One region of the Bradyrhizobium sp. SZCCHNR1017 genome, then DNA from elsewhere that is predicted to be linked to it. Evidence: predicted binding sites of a transcription regulator. Region 1 holds the regulator's gene; each other region holds the start of a gene.

Region 1 (3,863 bases):
CAGAACGGCCAGTGCACATAGACGCCGAACGCTTCGCTGTCAGCGCTGCTCAAGACAGATCTCCGCGAGTTTCACGAAGGCGCGCGCCCGGTGCGACAGGCCGAGCCCGAGCGGCGGCAGGCCATGTTTCTCGATGCTGGTCATCTCGCCGAAGGTCCGGTCGTGGCCCTCGGGCAGGAACATCGGGTCGTAGCCGAAGCCCGCCGTGCCACGCGGCGGCCAGACCAGGGTGCCGTCGACCCGCGCCTCGACCTCCTCGACGTGACCGTCCGGCCACGCCACGCACAGCGCCGAGACGAAATGGGCGCTACGCTTGTCGGCACCAGTCGCGTCCCGCTCCTGCAGGAGGCGCTCGATGCGCGTCATCGCGCCGGCGAAATCCTTGTCCGGTCCTGCCCAGCGCGCCGAATAGATCCCCGGCGCCCCATCGAGCGCATGAACCACGATGCCGGAATCGTCGGCAAAGGCAGGAAGCTGCGCGGCTCTGGCCGCGGCGACCGCCTTGATGCGGGCGTTGGCCTGGAAGGTCTCGCCGGTCTCATCCGGCTCGTCCAGGCCGAGATCGCCGGCCGACACCGCCTCGACGCCATGGGGAGCGAGCAGCTCGCGCATCTCGGCAAGCTTGCCGGGATTGTGGGTCGCAATGATGATGCGACCGGTGAGCTTGCGGTGCGGGCTGCTCACGCGACCGCCATCTTCTGCAGGTCGACCAGCCGCGCGACGCCCTTGCGGGCGAGCGCCATCAGCGCCAGGAATTCGGCCTCGGTGAACGGCGTCTTCTCCGCCGTGCCCTGCACCTCGATGATGCGGCCGTCGCCGGTCATGACGAAATTGGCGTCGGTCTCGGCCTCGGAGTCCTCGGCGTAGTCGAGATCCAGCACCGGCGTGCCGTTGTAGATGCCGCAGGAGATTGCGGCGACGTTGGCGCGCAGCACCTCGGTCTTGATCATGTTGCGCGATTTCATCCACTTGATGCAGTCGGCCAGCGCCACCCAGGCGCCGGTGATCGACGCCGTGCGCGTGCCGCCATCGGCCTGCAGCACGTCGCAATCGACCGTGATCTGGCGCTCGCCGAGCGCTTCCAGGTCGATCGCGGTGCGCAGCGAGCGGCCGATCAGGCGCTGGATCTCGACGGTGCGGCCGGTCTGCTTGCCGGCGGAGGCCTCGCGCCGGGTCCGTTCCAGCGTGGCGCGCGGCAGCATGCCGTATTCGGCGGTGATCCAGCCGCGTCCCTGGCCCTTCAGCCAGGGCGGCAGCCGGTCCTCGAGCGTGGCGGTGACCAGGACATGGGTGTCGCCGAACTTCACCAGGCAGGAGCCCTCGGCGTATTTGACGACGCCGCGTTCCAGGCTCACGGCCCGCAGTTCATCCGGTGCACGGCGGCTCGGCCGCATGATTCTCTCCGTGAAAGCGCGCGAAAGACCGACTTTGACGGGCCTTGTAGGAGCCGGGACCGGCAGCGGCAAGGGTTTATCATGGCTTCGCCCGCGAGCGCCGACCGGCTTGCCACCGAGCCGCCGCATGGACACATTATAGGCAGCTGGGAGGAGTGCATCTGGTGGCCCACCACGATCCGATCAACCTGATGACACCGCCGGCCGGTCTGGCGCACCTGAACGAGCGCTCGCGCGAGATCTTCCGGCAGATCGTCGAAAGCTATCTGGCGACCGGCGAACCGGTCGGCTCGCGCAACATTTCGCGGCTGATCGCGGTTCCGCTGTCGCCGGCCTCGGTGCGCAACGTCATGGCCGATCTCGAGCAGCTCGGCCTCATCTACGCGCCGCACACCTCGGCCGGCCGGCTGCCGACCGAGGCTGGCCTGCGCTTCTTCGTCGACGCCCTGATGCAGGTCGGCGACATGACGGAGGCCGAGCGGCAGTCGATCCAGAGCCAGCTCGCGGCCGTCGGCCAGGCGCAGTCGGTCGAAGCGGCGCTGGACGAAGCGCTGACCCGGCTGTCGGGTCTGACCCGTGCCGCTGCCGTGGTTCTCACCGCCAAATCCAACACCCGCCTGAAGCACATCGAGTTCGTCAGGCTCGAGCCCGAGCGCGCGCTCGTCGTTCTGGTCGGTGAAGACGGACAGGTCGAGAACCGGGTCCTGACCCTGCCGCCGGGCGTGCCGTCGTCGGCGCTGACCGAGGCGTCCAATTTCCTCAATGCCCGCATCAGAGGACGGACGCTGGCGGAAGCGCGGCTCGAGCTCGAGACCGCGCTGGCGCATGACCGTGCCGAGCTCGATCAGTTGACGCAGAAGGTGATCGCCGCCGGAGTCGCGAGCTGGTCCGGAGGGGACAGCGACGAGCGGCAGCTCATCGTGCGCGGCCACGCCAACCTGCTCGAGGACCTGCATGCGCTCGAAGATCTCGAGCGTGTCCGGCGGCTGTTCGACGATCTCGAGACCAAGCGCGGCGTCGTCGATCTGCTCGGACGGGCGGAGAGCGCGGAAGGTGTCCGCATCTTCATCGGCTCGGAGAACAAGCTGTTCTCGCTGTCGGGCTCGTCGACGATCGTGTCGCCCTATTCCGACGCCACGGGGCGCATCGTCGGCGTGCTCGGCGTCATCGGTCCGACCCGGCTCAACTATGCCCGGGTGATTCCGACGGTCGATTATGCCGCGCGTCTGGTCAGCCGGCTGCTGGGTGGCTGACGCGTGACTTGGTTCACCCGCGGACAGCGCCTCCGGGCGCAATGGTCAGGCTGCGCTTGATTTTCGACGCCCAAAGCACGATATCCCGCCCCATATCCCCCAAACCCGTCAGCCGAACTTGCGAGTCTGTCCATGACCGATCCCGACCTGCATAAGAATGATCCGGAAAACCCGGCGCAGGCCAGCGAACCCGTCGTCTCCAAGCCCTACATCATGCCCGATGATCCTGAGGCCGGCTCGGCCGAGGCCCTTGCCAAGGAGGCGGCCGACGCGCGCGACAAGATGCTGCGCACGCTCGCGGAGATGGAGAACCTGCGCAAGCGGACGGCCCGTGAAGTCGCCGATGCGCGCATGTACGGCATCACCGGCTTCGCCCGTGACGTGCTCGATATCGCCGACAATCTGCAGCGCGCGCTCGATGCCGTGCCGGCCGAGACACGCGCCAATGCCGATGCGGGCCTGAAGTCGCTGATCGAGGGCGTCGAGCTCACCGAGCGCTCGCTGCTCAACACGCTGGAGAAGAACGGCGTCAAGAAGTTCGATCCGACGGGACAGAAGTTCGACCCCAACTTCCAGCAGGCGATGTACGAGGTCCCGGATCCGTCGGTGCCGTCCGGTACCGTGGTGCAGGTCGTGCAGGCCGGCTTCATGATCGGCGAGCGCGTGCTGCGCCCCGCGCTGGTCGGCGTGTCCAAGGGTGGCGCGAAGGCGGCGCCGGCGGCGAGCAACGATCAGTCGAACAGCGCCGCCTGACGGCGAGCCTAGGCAGGCGTCCCGCTGCCGTCCTGTCGATCGAATGAACAAGCCACGGGCAACGATGCCCGTGGCTTCTTGTTTGTCGGCGCGACTTTGTAGTCCGTCTCACGGCGAGTGGCCAACGTGATCACGACGTCCGATGCCGGGCTGGTCTCAGCCTCTCGGCTGGATGCCGTCGCGGACGGCGCGGAAGCGCGGGAAGGCCGCCGACCACTGGTCGCGCGGCGCGCTGCCGATGATCCGCAACGTGTTCGGCCCGCCGAAGCGCAGCCACTGCACCACCGTCACCGGCGTATTGTCCTTGCCGCTGGTGGCGTCGATCCGGGTCTCATAGGCCGGCTGGCCGTCGATGCGGATCGGCTCGGACATCGTGATGCGCGCTTCGCGGACGCCCGGAATGGTGGTGGCCGCCTGCTGCGCGACGCGCGCGCGGTCGCCTGCCTCCGGGGCGACGCCGGCC
Region 2 (3,863 bases), on a different contig from region 1:
GGCGATGACGTCGCCCCGAGAGGCGGTCTGCCGCAGCGTCCGGCCGACGATCTTCAGCAGCTCGTCGCCTGCGGCGTGACCGAAGGTGTCGTTGACCGGCTTGAAGCCATCGAGATCGAGATACAGGACGGCGAAGCTGCGATCGCCGCCGGCGTCGAGCCTGCTCTGCAGTGCATCGATCAGGCCGGCGCGGTTGCGCAAGCCCGTGAGTGGATCGAGCCGCGCCCGCTCGTCGCTCTCGCGCTTGGCCTGCATGACCGCCACCAGCATCTTGTTGAGCCGGAACGCCGCGCCGGTCATGGCGAGGAAGTAGACCGGCATCTGCAGATACATCGCGAACAACAACGGCTCATGCGACGTCGCGACGCCGGGGATGACGGGGCCGATGCTGAACAGGATCATCGTGCCGACCAAGCGCGGCGCGCTGAAATTGCGAAAGCAGATGCCGCCCACCATGGCGGCCGAGGAGATGCAGGTCAGTGACGCGGCCACCCAGTCGCCCGACGCGAGGCTGATGCCGACACCGAAGCCGACACTGGCGCTCCAGGCCACCGACAGCAGGATGTGGATGTCGGTCGGCGTCGCCAGCCGCTCGCGGGCGCGGCGGTAGGCAATCATCATCACGATCAGCCGCGACAGGCAGATCGCGACTTCGAGCACGAACCAGGTGATGAAGAGCGGGCTCGGCGTACGCAGTGCGAGCGCTGCGGCGACAGCAACGGTGTTGATGGCGCCGCCGGCGAACACCGACCAGCAGCCGTAGAGCTCACGCGTCAACGCGCGGCGGATATCTGATGACACCGGATATCCCGGGTCGGCCAGCCAGCGCGTCACGCGCCAGCGTGGCAAACTGAACGCCAAACCATCACCCCGCATTTCAATACCTCCGCGGGGTTGCAATAAGCGCGATAGCACTTAACAGGCGTTTAGAGAGGTATCGGCGTCTCGCTGCATGCTTGATGCACGGTAAAAATTTACTCCACGTGGTATGCGCAGCTAACAACGAACTGAAGTTGAATTCTCAGCCCGAGGTTCTCGCGCGCGCACGTTCTTCGGTGACCGGCGCGACCTCCACCGTCGCATTGCCGAGCGCGCGGTCGCGCTCGAACACGAGACGGACGCGCTGCCCGACCGGTGTGAGGCCGATCAGGTTGCGCACCTGCGTGGCGCTGCGCACCGGCATGTCGTTCGCCTTCACGATGATGTCGCCCTTGCGCAGTCCCGCGCGTTCGGCCGGCGAGCCCACGGTGACGTCGGCGACGCGCGCGCCCTGAATCCGGCCATCGGCCGGCGCATCCAGGTCGAGCAGGGTCACGCCGATGCGGCCGCGATCGACGCGGCCGTTGGCGACGAGCTGCTCCATCACCCGCCGCGCCATGTTGATCGGGACGGCGAAGCCGATGCCGACATTGCCGCCGCCGGGCGAGATGATCGCGGTGTTGATGCCGACCAGCTCGCCGCGCAGATTGATCAGCGCGCCGCCGGAATTGCCGGGATTGATCGCGGCGTCGGTCTGGATGAAATCCTCGTAGCCCTGCTTGCCGAGGCCGGTTCGCCCGAGCGCGCTGACGAGACCCGAGGTGACGGTCTGGCCAAGACCGAACGGGTTGCCGACGGCGATCACGAAGTCGCCGACCTCGAGCGCATCACTGTCGCCAAGCGCGATGGCCTTGAGGTCGATAGGGTCCCTGATCTGCAGCAGCGCGATATCGGTGGCGGGATCGCGCCCGACCAGGCGGGCGGCGAATTTGCGGCCATCCTTGGTTCGGATCTGCGCTGTCGTGACGTGCTCGACGACGTGATTGGCGGTCATGACGTAGCCGCGCTGCGCATCGACGATGACGCCCGAGCCGGTGGCGCTGATCTGCTTCTCGACCTGCTTGGGGACGTCGAAAAACTCGCGAAACAGCGGGTCCTGGTAGAGCGGATTGTCCTGGCGGACCTTGCCTTCGACCGAGATGTTGACGACGGCGGGCGTCACTTCCTTGACCAGCGGGGCCAGCGTCGGCACCCGGCCGAGCTTGAGATCGGGAATTTGGGCCAAGGCAGGCCCGGTCATCAGGCAAAGCAGAATGGCAGGCGCCAGGACGGCCCGGAGAAAAGGCGGAAGCTGCATCGTGATCCCCAACAAGCGCGATCAGGATTTTTTGGCGACGACAGAACTGGGAAAGCGGCCGGCCCGGTTCAAGAGCCGCACTGGCAATCGTTCCCCGAGAGTGCCAAAAAATTTACGTGACCCTCTTGAACGAAAAGTTCGGCTTTCCTAGGTCGTTGCTCGCTCGGGGGCCTGATGGGACCCGAGGCTTATGACATCGCTGATCTGTAAAGGAGGATGTGCATGCATTTCCGTCCATTGCACGACCGCGTGCTCGTGCGCCGTATCGATGCCGAGGAGAAGACCAAGGGCGGCATCATCATTCCCGACACCGCCAAGGAGAAGCCGCAGGAGGGCGAGATCGTCGCCGCGGGTCCTGGCGCGCGGAATGAGCAGGGGCAATTGGTGCCGCTCGACGTCAAGCCCGGCGACCGGGTGCTGTTCGGGAAATGGTCGGGCACCGAGGTCAAGATCGACGGCAAGGATCTGCTGATCATGAAGGAGAGCGATCTGCTCGGCATCATCGACACGCCCGTCGCGGCCAAGAAGGCTGCGTGATTCCCTCAACTGACAGTCATCGAGAGAAAGGAGACGACGAACATGGCTGCCAAGGACGTGAAGTTTTCGACCGACGCGCGCGATCGCATGCTGCGCGGCGTCGACATCCTCGCCAATGCCGTGAAGGTCACGCTCGGTCCCAAGGGCCGCAACGTCGTGATCGAGAAATCGTTCGGCGCGCCGCGCATCACCAAGGACGGCGTGACGGTCGCCAAGGAGATCGAGCTGGAGGACAAGTTCGAGAACATGGGCGCGCAGATGGTGCGCGAGGTGGCCTCGAAGACCGCCGATCTCGCCGGCGACGGCACCACCACCGCCACCGTGCTCGCCCAGGCCATCGTCAAGGAAGGCGCGAAGTCGGTCGCCGCCGGCATGAACCCGATGGATCTGAAGCGCGGCATTGATCTCGCCGTCGACGCGATCGTCAAGGATCTCAAGTCGCACGCCAAGAAGATCACCAGCAATGACGAGATCGCGCAGGTCGGCACCATCTCGGCCAATGGCGACAACGAGATCGGCCGCTTCCTCGCCGAGGCCATGCAGAAGGTCGGCAATGAGGGCGTGATCACGGTCGAGGAGGCCAAGAGCCTCGACACCGAGCTCGAGGTGGTCGAAGGCATGCAGTTCGACCGCGGCTACGTTTCGCCGTACTTCGTCACCAATTCCGAGAAGATGCGGGTCGAGCTCGAGGATCCCTACATCCTGATCCACGAGAAGAAACTGTCGGGCCTGCAGACCATGCTGCCGCTGCTCGAAGCCGTGGTGCAGTCCGGCAAGCCGCTGCTGATCGTCGCCGAGGATGTCGAGGGCGAGGCGCTGGCGACGCTGGTGGTCAACAAGCTGCGCGGCGGCCTGAAGATCGCCGCGGTCAAGGCGCCGGGCTTCGGCGATCGCCGCAAGGCCATGCTGGAGGACATCGCGATCCTCACCGGCGGCACCACGATCTCCGAGGATCTCGGCATCAAGCTGGAGAACGTCACCTTGTCGATGCTCGGCCGCGCCAAGAAGGTCGTGGTCGACAAGGAGAACACCACGATCGTCGACGGCGCCGGCGCCAGGAAGGACATCGAGGCGCGCACCCAGCAGATCAGGCTGCAGATCGAGGAGACCACCTCCGACTACGACCGCGAGAAGCTGCAGGAGCGGCTGGCCAAGCTCGCCGGCGGCGTCGCGGTGATCCGGGTCGGCGGCGCCACCGAGGTCGAGGTCA
Region 3 (3,863 bases), on a different contig from region 1:
GCGGACTGCTGCGGCGGCCCGCTGTAAATCACGGTCGGCTGCTGAAATCCCTGAGCCGCAGCCCGATCCAGACCTGAATGGAATGCGCATGCGCCGGCCAGCAGCGCTATGGAGAATGATTTGAACATCGACGTACTCTGTACTGTTTCGTCTGGAGACTGTTCGTCGCGCGAGGCGGCAACGCCGCCGCGTATCGTCAATAAAGAGCAAAACCCGATCGCTTTGGTAAACGCGGGAGGCGCCGGGATTCACCATCGCTGCATACGTCGGCGGTTTTGATCGCTAGCGTTTATTTTGCGTGAAGGCCGGCGGAGCATGGTTAATAGTTGACGCACGATGCACGCCAGCGTTGCCCAACGGCGGTTCCTGGCGTGAACGCGATGTTAAATAGCCTCTGCGTAGAACTGATCCGAGCAAAAGGTCAGGGATACTATCATGGCTGTTCGCAAGCGTTTCCGTATCGAAGAAGCAATCGTCGGCCATATGCCGGAGCCTGAATTCGTGGGCGGCGAGATCGGCCCCAACCACAAGGAAATCATGGACGAGCTGCGCGCGATCCGCTCCCAGATGGCCAATGCAATCCGCAGCGGCGGCAGCAACACGGCGAACGCCGCCATCGAAGAGTCCGCCGCACGCGAGGTCGCCGAAGCGCGCGCGCTGCTCGAGACCTATCGCGCCCAGATCGAGCAGTGCGAAAAGCTCAAGGTCGAGCTCGACCTGATCCACGACGCGATCAACCGCACCAAGGGCGAGATCGCGACCCTCCATGCCAAGAGCTTCAACGGCGAGGAGATGGCCAAGGTCAACGGCGAGCTCGGCGCGGTCGTCGGCGGCACCGAGCAGGCGACGCAGCAGATCCTCGAAGCCGCGGAGGCGATCGACCAGGCCGCCAGCGCGCTCTCCAAGGTGGACTCGGCCGACCAGCAGAAGATCCTGAGCGAAGAGATCCAGGAGCGCGTGGTCTCGATCTTCGAGGCCTGCAACTTCCAGGACCTGACCGGTCAGCGCATCAACAAGGTCATGACCACGATGAAGTTCATCGAGCACCACATCGTGGTGATGATGGACATCTGGGGCGGCGTCGACGCCATCAAGGCGCATACGCCGCCGATCGTCGACCACCGCGAGGGCGACGCCCGGCTGCTGAACGGCCCGAAGGCGGAAGGCGACGTCGGCCACGCTTCGCAGGACGACATCGACGCGATGTTCAACTGACCTCGTCGGCCAGTCCCAGCGACCGCTCCAGGCAACGTCACCATACAGGAACGCCGGCGCTATCGCCGGCGTTTTTCGTTCGACTCTCGACCTTTGCGGGATGTTCGCCCGGATCTCAGGCGCGCGGTCCGCAGCGGACGTAGACCATCGTCTGGTAACGGGTCGCCGCATCCTTGTCGACGAAGCGGGTGATCAGCACACGGCCGTCGAAGGAGACGACCTCGCGGTCCTGCTCGCCGCCGGGCGGTCCGGCCGGGCCGATGTAGTTCTTGCCGCTGGCCGATCCCTTCAAGCGCAGTTCCTGGGGAGTCGCCTGGTCGGCCAGGTGCATCACGACACCACCGGACGTGCCTGCCCCGATGACGTAGGGCTGTTTGCACTGCGCCAAAGCCATCTTTTCGGTGCGCGGGCGGTCATTCGGGTTGTTGTAGGCGGCAAGCCCCCATTTGCCCACGAGATCCTCGGCGCGAATCGTGGCCGGCACCTCGGGCTCGACCGGCGCCTCGGTCTGCTGCATGGGGGTCGATGGCGACAGGCTGAAGCCCGTGCACGCTCCCAGAAGCATCGTGAGCGCTGACGCGATCGCGAGATTGGCAACCGGCCGCGCGCACCGTGAACTCGTCATGGCATCCCCTTAGGAACAAGATCATGGCTGCCCCGTCCGGCAACCAAGCGCAAAACGCTCGTCAGAGCAATGACGTCGGATGACGACGCCGCTCCACTAACATGTCTGGCCCGGGACAACATCCCCTAACAGCCTCAAGAACGGCTTAACGGCTGGCCGTTGCTTGACAGGAACAGCCGCAAGCCATATTTCCCCGGGCGGTCTTTAGCACTCGGAGGGCGGGATTGCTAAGGCTGCGAGCCAGTTGGCGCCAAGTGGGCGTTCAATGTGGCCGCATTCAGATTTCCTCCGACAGCAACACTTATCCAAGCACCCCAAAAGGGATCCGTCATGGCCAAATCGAAGTTTCGTCCCCTGCACGACCGCGTCGTGGTTAAGCGCATCGACGCCGAAGAGAAGACCAAGGGCGGCATCATCATTCCCGACAGCGCCAAGGAAAAGCCCTCGCAGGGCGAAGTCGTCGCCGTCGGCCCGGGCGGCCGCGACGAGAGCGGCAAGCTGATCCCGATCGACGTCAAGGTCGGCGACCGCGTGCTGTTCGGCAAGTGGTCCGGCACCGAGGTCAAGCTGGACGGCGAGGAACTCCTGATCATGAAGGAGTCCGACATCATGGGCGTCGTCGCCTGATCCCGACCTGTCGGGGGCGGCGATCAGCCGCCCCGGGCGAAAATGCTCTGCAACCTCGTTCCGGCGACAGACGGGCGATCACGCCCCTCGCCGTCGAGGTCTACTCCAGGAGAATTTTGAAATGGCAGCCAAGGACGTCAAATTCGCCGGCGACGCACGCGACCGCATGCTGCGCGGCGTCGACATTCTCGCCAACGCCGTCAAGGTGACGCTCGGCCCGAAGGGCCGCAATGTCGTCATCGAGAAGAGCTTCGGCGCTCCGCGCATCACCAAGGACGGCGTCACCGTCGCCAAGGAGATCGAGCTGGAGGACAAGTTCGAGAACATGGGCGCGCAGATGCTGCGCGAGGTCGCCTCCAAGACCAACGACACCGCCGGTGACGGCACCACCACCGCGACCGTGCTGGCCCAGGCCATCGTGCGCGAGGGCGCCAAGGCGGTTGCCGCCGGCATGAACCCGATGGACCTCAAGCGCGGCATCGACATCGCGGTGGCCGCCGTGATCAAGGACATCGAGAAGCGCGCCAAGCCGGTCGCCTCGTCCTCCGAGGTCGCCCAGGTCGGCACCATCTCCGCCAACGGCGACGCCGCGATCGGCAAGATGATCGCCCAGGCGATGCAGAAGGTCGGCAACGAGGGCGTCATCACGGTCGAGGAGAACAAGTCGCTCGATACCGAGGTCGACATCGTCGAAGGCATGAAGTTCGACCGGGGCTATCTCTCGCCCTACTTCGTCACCAATGCCGAGAAGATGACCGCCGAGCTGGACGACGTCTACGTGCTCCTGCACGAGAAGAAGCTGTCGGGCCTGCAGGCCATGCTGCCGGTGCTCGAAGCCGTGGTGCAGTCGGGCCGCCCGCTGCTGATCATCGCCGAGGACGTCGAGGGCGAAGCGCTGGCGACGCTGGTCGTCAACCGCCTGCGCGGCGGCCTCAAGGTCGCCGCCGTCAAGGCGCCGGGCTTCGGTGATCGCCGCAAGGCCATGCTCGAGGACATCGCGATCCTGACCGGCGGTCAGCTGATCTCGGAAGATCTCGGCATGAAGCTCGAGAACGTCACGATCAAGATGCTCGGCCGCGCCAAGAAGGTCGTGATTGACAAGGAGAACACCACGATCGTCAACGGCGCCGGCAAGAAGGCCGACATCGAGTCGCGCGTCGGCCAGATCAAGGCGCAGATCGAGGAGACCACCTCGGACTACGACCGTGAGAAGCTGCAGGAGCGTCTGGCCAAGCTCGCGGGCGGCGTCGCGGTGATCCGCGTCGGCGGCGCGACCGAGATCGAGGTCAAGGAGAAGAAGGACCGCGTCGAGGACGCCCTCAACGCGACCCGCGCTGCGGTGCAGGAAGGCATCGTCCCCGGCGGCGGCGTGGCGCTGCTGCGCGCCAAGAAGGCG
Region 4 (3,863 bases), on a different contig from region 1:
TGGATCGCGGCGCGAACCACCTTGGTCGGGTCGATGATGCCCTTGGAGACCAGGTTGCCGTACTCGCCGGTCTGGCTGTCGAAGCCATAGGCGTACTGGTCCTTCTCCAGGATCTTGCCGACGATGACCGAGCCGTCCTCGCCCGCGTTGATCGCGATCTGGCGGGCCGGGGCGGAGAGCGCCTTGCGGACGATCTCGATGCCGGTCTTCTGGTCGTCGTTCTTGGTGCGCAGGCCCTTGAGCTGCTCGGACGCCCGGAGCAGGGCGACGCCGCCGCCCGGCAGGATGCCTTCCTCGACAGCCGCGCGGGTCGCATGCATCGCGTCATCCACGCGATCCTTGCGCTCCTTGACCTCGACCTCGGTCGCGCCGCCGACGCGGATCACCGCGACGCCGCCCGCGAGCTTGGCCAGACGCTCCTGCAGCTTCTCACGGTCGTAGTCCGAGGTGGTCTCCTCGATCTGCGCCTTGATCTGGTGCACGCGCGCCTCGATGTCGGCCTTCTTGCCGGCGCCGTTGACGATCGTGGTGTTCTCCTTGTCGATCATCACCTTCTTGGCGCGGCCGAGCATCGAGAGGTTGACGTTCTCGAGCTTGATGCCGAGATCCTCCGAGATCGCCTGGCCGCCGGTCAGGATCGCGATGTCCTGCAGCATGGCCTTGCGGCGATCGCCGAAGCCCGGCGCCTTGACGGCCGCGACCTTCAGGCCGCCACGCAGGCGGTTGACGACCAGGGTGGCGAGCGCCTCGCCCTCGACGTCCTCGGCGACGATGACCAGCGGCTTGCCGGTCTGCACCACGGCCTCGAGCAGCGGCAGCAGCTCGTTCAGCGACGACAGCTTCTTCTCGTTGATCAGGATGTAGGCGTCATCCATCTCGACGCGCATCTTGTCGGCGTTGGTGACGAAGTAGGGCGAGATGTAGCCGCGGTCGAACTGCATGCCCTCGACGACGTCGAGCTCGGTCTCGAGCGACTTGGCTTCCTCGACGGTGATGACACCCTCGTTGCCGACCTTCTTCATGGCGTCGGCGAGGAACTTGCCGATCTCGGCGTCGCCGTTGGCGGAGATGGTGCCGACCTGGGCGATCTCGTCGTTCGACGTGACCTTCTTGGAGTTCTTGACGAGGTCGGCAACGACCGCCTCGACCGCGAGGTCGATGCCGCGCTTCAGATCCATCGGGTTCATGCCGGCGGCAACCGCCTTGGCGCCTTCACGCACGATGGCCTGGGCCAGCACGGTCGCGGTGGTGGTGCCGTCGCCGGCCGCATCAGCGGACTTCGAGGCGACCTCGCGCACCATCTGCGCGCCCATGTTCTCGAACTTGTCGTCGAGCTCGATCTCCTTGGCGACGGTGACGCCGTCCTTGGTGATGCGCGGCGCGCCGAACGACTTGTCGAGGACGACGTTGCGGCCCTTCGGACCGAGCGTGACCTTGACGGCATTGGCGAGGATGTCCACGCCGCGCAGCATGCGGTCGCGAGCGTCGACGCCGAACTTTACGTCTTTTGCTGACATATTGGGTTTCCCTGAGTTGAATTGGTCGTCTCACCCTGGGCAGGGCGCCCGCAGGCGCTCCTCAGGGTGAGCGTTGAGCGGGTTGGCTTAGGCGGCCTTCTTCTTCGACGCGGTGTCGGTGAGCACGCCCATGATGTCGCTTTCCTTCATGATCAGCAGCTCGTGGCCGTCGATCTTGACCTCGGTGCCCGACCACTTGCCGAACAGCACGCGGTCACCGACCTGGACGTCGAGCGGGACCAGCTTGCCGCTCTCGTCGCGGGCGCCCGGGCCCACCGCGATCACTTCACCCTGCGAGGGCTTCTCCTTGGCCGAGTCGGGGATGATGATGCCGCCAGCGGTCTTCTCTTCGGCGTCGATGCGCTTGACCACGACGCGGTCGTGAAGCGGACGGAAAGCCATACAGTCCTCCTAAGCTATTGAGGCGATTGTCAGTTTCTGGGAATTTGGCAGTCGGCGCCGGCGAGTGCCAGCACGCAGGCTGGATTTAGGGGAGAGCATTCAGCCGGGCAAGGGCTTGTAGCAGAAAAATTAGCAGTCAACTGCGGGCTCTGCCAAAGCGTTCCGATAGCGTTAACGGAAGCGGAACGAACCATGAAACCCCGTATTAGCACCTGGGCTAAGTGGCTGCTAATGCAGCATTTTTCAACATGTCGTTAAACATTTAAGCTTGAGATGGGTTGAGGACATGCGTCACATTTCTAGGCAGTGAGCGCATCTTTGCCGGGTGGCTCCATCCCGGATGGCCACACGGACATGCGCTCCAGAAACGGAGGTTGGCATGGTGTCGAAGGTTGAGGTTTCCGAGGACTTTCGGAAACAGGTGCTGGGTTACGGGCTGACGACGGCGCAGATCCTGTATCGGATGCCGGACCATCGCTCGCTGCTGCAGACCTATGTCTGGCAGAACTACGACCTGTTTCCGAAATTCCCTGCGCTGCAGGACTTCCTGGCGTTCTGGCAGGAGAAGATCGAGGGGCCGCTGTATTCGGTCACGGTGGCGCATTCCAAGCTGATCAAGCCGGCCGAGCTGCGCGCTGTCGACGGCGTGTTCCGGCTGCATTGAGCTGACAGCCACCGCTGCCGCCTCATGACCGGTGTCATTCCGGGGCGCGCGAAGTGCGAGCCCGGAATCCATCGGGCGGCAGAACGCGCGGAGGAATGGATTCCGGGCTCGTGCTTCGCACGCCCCGGAATGACGACCTTTGTTGGAGCGGCTGCTGGGACTCTCCAATATGTGCTACCCTCGCGACGAGGATACGCAGGGAGAGCACCATGGCCACCAAGAGCCGGACGACCAAGCCCGCATCACGCGCCGCCGCCAAGTCAGCGGCGCTGAAGACCGGCAAGAGCAGCAAGGCGACGGCGAAGGCCGTTACGAGAACTAGCGCCAAGCCGCTGGCGAAGACGCCCGCCAAGCCGGGCCGGGCGGCTGCGCCCTCGGCGCGCAAGGCGCTGGCGAGCAAGGGGCGACCAGCGCCGGCGCCGCGCCGCCGCAAACAGAAGGTCGCGATCAGCCATCACCGCGAGGAGGACTTCAAGGCCGACGGCCTGCGCGCTTATGCCCATTACCGCGACCTCGGCATCGCCGACGCGACGCACGGTTTGGCGCGCGCGCATGTCATCCGCATGCTGCCGCCGTGCAATCCGCAGGAAGTCTCCAAGCTGCACACCCATGCGGTCGACTTCCAGATGGTCTATGTGCTCAAGGGCTGGGTGAAGAGCTACCTCGAAGGCGTCGGCGAGACGCTGATGCAGGAGGGCAGCTGCTGGACCCAGCCGCCGAAGATCCGGCACATGATCCTCGACTATTCCGACGACGTCGAGCTGCTGGAAGTGATCCTGCCGGCCGACTTCAAAACCGTCGAACTGTCGACGTAAAGCCGACAGAAATGGATGGAAACATTCGCGTGCGATGGACGGCGGTCCCATCGCGCGTGTGTGTTGACATCCGGTCTCGCGTCATTGGGACGGATGGGCCGGCGACGAATCCGTAAGACGTGTTCGCCGCGGGCTTGCGTAAAGGCGTACCCGTTCCGTTGCCGCGCTTCGTCGTCCAGTTCGCTCCCACGATCCCGCGCGCGCCTCGCACGCGCGCATCGACGCAGCCCCGCTTCGCCAGCGCGGGCGCCGGCTCGGCTTCAGGTGTAGGACATCGCGAGGACATCGACTGGCTGCGCGCCATCGCGGTGCTCTCCGTCGTCGCATTCCATTTCGAGGCGCCGGCGATCTTCGGCGGCTTCGTCGGCGTCGACATCTTCTTCGTCATCTCCGGCTACCTGATCACCGGCATCATCGCCGCGGAGATCGCGGCGGGCCGCTTCTCGTTCGTGCAATTCTACGAGC

Evidence for each region. Region 1 encodes HrcA, which represses chaperone genes, less so after heat shock. Its sites were predicted from a motif close to GTTAGCACTCNCNNNNNGNGAGTGCTAAC; they were not measured.
Region 2: a site for HrcA is predicted at 2,196-2,224, ahead of groES (co-chaperone GroES). Genes of this name have one in related genera too.
Region 3: a site for HrcA is predicted at 2,044-2,072, ahead of groES (co-chaperone GroES). Genes of this name have one in related genera too.
Region 4: a site for HrcA is predicted at 1,963-1,991, ahead of groES (co-chaperone GroES). Genes of this name have one in related genera too.

What each region holds. Positions count from the first base shown of each region.
Region 1 covers NZ_JAUHIR010000003.1:150,565-154,427, reverse strand. The annotation lists gene hemW (radical SAM family heme chaperone HemW) at 1-53, opposite strand, end outside; gene rdgB (RdgB/HAM1 family non-canonical purine NTP pyrophosphatase) at 40-684, opposite strand; gene rph (ribonuclease PH) at 681-1,394, opposite strand; gene hrcA (heat-inducible transcriptional repressor HrcA) at 1,559-2,647, shown strand; gene grpE (nucleotide exchange factor GrpE) at 2,780-3,400, shown strand; gene QW863_RS09610 (hypothetical protein) at 3,557-3,863, opposite strand, start outside.
Region 2 covers NZ_JAUHIR010000007.1:83,571-87,433, reverse strand. The annotation lists gene QW863_RS18515 (GGDEF domain-containing protein) at 1-876, opposite strand, end outside; gene QW863_RS18510 (trypsin-like peptidase domain-containing protein) at 1,022-2,116, opposite strand; gene groES (co-chaperone GroES) at 2,339-2,653, shown strand; gene groL (chaperonin GroEL) at 2,696-3,863, shown strand, end outside.
Region 3 covers NZ_JAUHIR010000013.1:175,806-179,668, reverse strand. The annotation lists gene QW863_RS27555 (L,D-transpeptidase) at 1-128, opposite strand, end outside; gene QW863_RS27550 (protein phosphatase CheZ) at 436-1,215, shown strand; gene QW863_RS27545 (hypothetical protein) at 1,331-1,840, opposite strand; gene groES (co-chaperone GroES) at 2,171-2,467, shown strand; gene groL (chaperonin GroEL) at 2,589-3,863, shown strand, end outside.
Region 4 covers NZ_JAUHIR010000002.1:278,833-282,695, forward strand. The annotation lists gene groL (chaperonin GroEL) at 1-1,517, opposite strand, end outside; gene groES (co-chaperone GroES) at 1,605-1,919, opposite strand; gene QW863_RS06900 (usg protein) at 2,299-2,583, shown strand; gene QW863_RS06905 (cupin) at 2,793-3,398, shown strand; gene QW863_RS06910 (acyltransferase family protein) at 3,557-3,863, shown strand, end outside.